DNA from 2 places in the Phytobacter diazotrophicus genome. Region 2 is predicted to be linked to the other one. Evidence: predicted binding sites of a transcription regulator. Region 2 holds the regulator's gene; the other holds the start of a gene.
What was found. The regulator PurR, encoded in region 2, represses purine synthesis genes. The targets are predictions, from matches to a motif close to CANGCAAACGTTTGCNTG.
Positions count from the first base shown of each region.

Region 1 (2,406 bases), 1.5 Mb from region 2:
AACGGTTGCGCCCACTTCTGGCAGATCAACAAACACCATGTCACCCAGCAGTTCCTGAGCATGTTCAGTGATACCGACGGTGTACGTGCCATCCGCTTCTTTACGCAGCCACTCGTGTTCTTTGCTGTATTTCAGTTCTGCAGGTACGTTGCTCATCACTAAATCTCCAAATAAGAATGAATCACGCGACGGCTTTGCCAGCGCGTACAAAAATAGGTTTCGTCACTTTTACCGGCATTTCACGATTACGGATCTGAACGATTGCCGTGTCGCCAATGCCCGCTGGCACACGCGCCAGTGCAATACTGTAGCCCAGCGTCGGCGAGAACGTACCGCTGGTGATCACGCCTTCTTGCGCGTTACCGTGGGTATCTGTGAACCGCACCGGCAATTCGTTACGCAGCACGCCTTTCTCGGTCATGATCAAACCGACCAGTTGTTCGGTGCCTTTCTCGCGCTGTAATTCGAGCGCTTCGCGACCGATAAAATCACGGTCCGCCGGTTCCCAGGCAATGGTCCAGCCCATATTGGCGGCAAGCGGCGAAACGCCCTCGTCCATCTCCTGACCATACAAGTTCATGCCCGCTTCAAGGCGTAAAGTGTCGCGCGCGCCCAGGCCACAAGGCTTAACGCCCGCCTGCACCAGCTTCTGCCAGAAATCGGCTGCCTGTTCGTTCGGCAGCGCGATTTCATAACCTGCTTCGCCGGTATAGCCGGTGGTCGCGATAAACAGATCGCTGGCCTCAACGCCAAAGAACGGCTTCATGCCTTCTACCGCCTGACGCTGTGCGTCAGTGAACAGGGTCGCGGCTTTAGCCTGCGCGTTCGGCCCCTGGACAGCAATCAACGACAAATCGTCACGGACGGTGATATCAATAGCGAAAGGTTCAGCGTGTTGGGTAATCCAGGAGAGGTCTTTTTCGCGGGTGGCGGAGTTTACAACGAGGCGGAAGAAGTCTTCGGTGAAGTAGTAGACGATGAGGTCATCAATGACACCGCCCGACGCATTTAGCATGCCGGTATATAGCGCCTTGCCGGGTTTGGTGAGTTTCGCTACGTCATTTGCCAGCAGGTAGCGCAAGAATTCCCGGGTTCGACTGCCACGCAAATCGACAATCGTCATGTGCGATACATCGAACATGCCCGCATCGGTACGCACCGCGTGGTGCTCATCGATTTGCGAGCCGTAATGCAGCGGCATCATCCAGCCATGGAAATCCACCATGCGTGCGCCGCACAGCGTGTGTTGTTCATACAAAGGAGTCTGCTGGGCCATCTTTTCCTCGTCGAATAAGCGGGGCTTTCACGTTTTCAGCGGTGAAAAAATCATCGCATGACAAGACGTCGACACCGATCCCGGTCGCCGACGCAAACGTTCACTTTCGCCTGAACTTATCACCGAAAGCGGCACTTAACCATAAGAGAAAATGGGTCATCACATTAGCTTATGACCATTTTTCGCAAAAACCCTAACAGAATATTACACCAGAATTAAGAGCGAAATGGCGCATAAAGAATCACTCACGCATAGTTAGTATCGCAAATTGCGATATTTACCACCATAAAAGAGATAATTTTCCCGACAGCAAAAAAACGAGGAATGAGAAAAACTAATCTGAAAAATGGCGTGAAATTAGAATTTTTCAAATGAGGGAAGGTTTCCCTTCCCGCGAGGGGGAAGGGAAAGTGTGACGCAGTTAACGCAACCACTGAGGGAGGTCATTCAGTCCCATCGCCTGACGCAACAACTGTGGTTTTACCCCAGGCAATCTGTCCGCCAGTTTCAGACCAATGTCCCGGAACAGCTTTTTCGCCGGGTTGGTGCCGGAAAACAATTCACGGAAACCCTGCATCCCGGCCAGCATCAGCGCGGCACTGTGTTTACGGCTGCGTTCGTAGCGGCGCAGATACATGTGCTGACCAATATCTTTGCCCTGAGCGTGCAGCCGCTTGAGTTCACTCACCAGTTCGGCCGCGTCCATGAAGCCCAGGTTAACGCCCTGCCCGGCAAGAGGATGGATGGTGTGCGCCGCATCGCCCATCAATGCCAGACGATGCCCGGCAAAATGACGCGCGTAGCGTCCGGTCAACGGGTAGACCTGCCGCTCGCTTTCCACGTGACACAACCCCAGGCGATTATCAAATGCGACGCACAGCGCCTGGTTGAAGGCCTCTTCGTCTGCCTGCTGCATTTCTGCAGCCAGCTCAGGCGGCAGCGACCAGACGATTGAACACAAGTGCGGGTCGGCCAGCGGCAAAAACGCGAGGATGCTTTCATCGTGGAAAACCTGCCGCGCGATAGCCTGATGCGGCTCATCGGTACGGATGGTCGCCACCAGCGCATGATGGTTATAGTCCCAGAAGGTCAGCGGAATATCGGCTTTATTGCGCAACCATGAGTTAGCA
Region 1 is NZ_CM125428.1:921,721-924,126, reverse strand. It holds gene gcvH (glycine cleavage system protein GcvH) at 1-156, opposite strand, end outside; gene gcvT (glycine cleavage system aminomethyltransferase GcvT) at 182-1,276, opposite strand; gene ubiI (FAD-dependent 2-octaprenylphenol hydroxylase) at 1,698-2,406, opposite strand, start outside.
Region 1: a site for PurR is predicted at 1,366-1,383, ahead of gcvT (glycine cleavage system aminomethyltransferase GcvT). Genes of this name have one in related genera too.

Region 2 (2,406 bases):
TGCGGGAGAGCATCAGTGTTGTGTAATCCGGTGAAAGTGCCGAGAGCACATTGCCGAGGGTAAAAATCGCCATCAGGAATACCAGCGCATTACGTCGCGCCCGGTGTGAAAGCAGCAACGTCATTAACGGTGCTCCAACCATCACGCCAATGGCATAAGCGCTAATAAGCATACCCGCCGCCGGGATCGAGACATCCACGCCCTGGGCGATAACAGGGAGTAACCCCATGGGGGAAAATTCGGTCGTACCGATGCCGAAAGCGCCAATCGCCAGGGCAAGCAGTGGGAAATTAATCTTCATAAATAGACTCCGGAATTGCCGTGTCGACACGCGACACCGTCACAGAAGTCAAAAGTATGACATTAATCACAAAAAACAGAAGTTAGCGAAATGGGAAAAGACTATTGCTAATTTGATGACAATCGAGGGGTGAAACGAGGGAGAGAAGCCTCTCCCTCGGGATAAATCAATGCAGTGCGGCAGTCAGCCCGGCAGCAACAATCAGGGCAAGTACAATCACGGTAGTCATTAAAGAAAACTTCAGGTCGGTGCTCATCAATTTTTCTCCTTATTAATTTCCACACAAAAAGTGATGTAACGCATTTTTGCACAAATAAACGTAAAAATCTTGCAGGATTTAGGGTGATACACGTTTTAGCACTTCCCCTTTTGGTCAAGATCAGACAAAATTCGACGCTAAATTTATTAGCGTACCGGCCATTGACTCCCCTCCTGACGTCCAGTGTCTTTTTCCCGGCGTATTGCAATCCCTTCTATGGGTACAGGGTGATGGAAGGCAAACGTTTACCTTATGTATTATCAGGAGTTTACGATATGGTCTGGAGTAAGATCTGATGGCAACGATTAAAGACGTAGCGAAGCGAGCAAACGTTTCCACCACAACCGTATCACACGTAATTAACAAGACGCGTTTCGTTGCAGAAGAGACGCGTAACGCCGTCTGGGCGGCGATTAAAGAATTACATTACTCCCCCAGCGCGGTTGCCCGCAGCCTGAAAGTCAATCACACCAAATCTATTGGCTTGCTGGCGACCAGTAGCGAGGCGGCTTATTTCGCTGAGATCATCGAGGCGGTTGAGAAAAATTGTTTCCAGAAAGGCTATACCCTTATTCTCGGTAACGCCTGGAATAACCTGGAAAAACAGCGCGCCTATCTGTCCATGATGGCGCAAAAACGTGTGGATGGCCTGCTGGTCATGTGTTCTGAATATCCGGAATCGTTACTCAGTATGCTGGAAGAGTATCGCCACATTCCCATGGTGGTCATGGACTGGGGCGAAGCAAAAGCCGATTTTACCGATACAGTCATCGATAATGCCTTTGCCGGCGGCTATATGGCTGGCCGTTACCTGATTGAACGCGGCCATCGCGAAATTGGCGTTATCCCAGGCCCCCTTGAGCGCAATACGGGCGCAGGCCGCCTGAGCGGGTTTATGAAAGCGATGGAAGAGGCCCATATCACCGTGCCGGAAAACTGGATCGTGCAGGGTGACTTTGAGCCGGAGTCCGGCTATCGCGCCATGCAACAGATCCTGACCCAGTCCTCTCGCCCGACCGCGGTGTTCTGCGGCGGCGATATTATGGCAATGGGCGCGTTGTGTGCGGCAGACGAAATGGGCCTGCGCGTGCCGCAGGATATTTCGGTGATCGGTTATGATAACGTGCGTAATTCGCGTTTCTTTACCCCTTCACTAACGACCATTCACCAGCCGAAAGACTCGCTGGGGGAAACCGCGTTTAACATGCTGCTTGACCGTATCGTGAACAAACGTGAAGAGTCACAGTCGATTGAAGTGCATCCGCGCCTGATTGAACGCCGCTCGGTTGCCGATGGTCCGTTCCGCGACTATCGCCGTTAATCCTGCCGGGAGCAGCTCACTCCTGCTCCCGCAGCCATTCCCTGTTCAGCGTTTCGCTGTCGCCCAGATAACTCAGTAACCAACTCAGCGCCGGTGAGGCATCATTCTGCTGCCAGGTCAGACAACAGGCGGCGTCCGGAAAGGGGTTTTCCAGTGCCAGCGCAACCCACTCACCGCGATCGATCCACGGGCGGGCGAAATGCGCAGGCACCATCCCAATACACAGTCCGGCTGACAAACAGGCCGCAGATGACTCCCAGTCCGGGGCGACAACCCGTTTCTGATTATCCAAAAGCCAGGTGATGCGTTTAGGCAGCGAGCGGGAAGTATCTTCGCGTACCAGTGAGGGCCAGTTGCGCAACGTATCATCACTGAGCGGTGATACCATTGTCGCCAGCGGATGATGGCGGGCAACCACGCATTTCCAGCTCAGCATGCCCATATCGCGGAAGGTATATCGGCCACCGACCGGAATCGCCTGGGTCGCACCGATAGCCAGTTCGACACGCCCGTCGGCCAGCGCAT
Region 2 is NZ_CM125428.1:2,388,317-2,390,722, reverse strand. It holds gene ACS0RQ_RS11715 (MFS transporter) at 1-301, opposite strand, end outside; gene cydH (cytochrome bd-I oxidase subunit CydH) at 468-557, opposite strand; gene purR (HTH-type transcriptional repressor PurR) at 856-1,881, shown strand; gene punR (DNA-binding transcriptional activator PunR) at 1,898-2,406, opposite strand, start outside.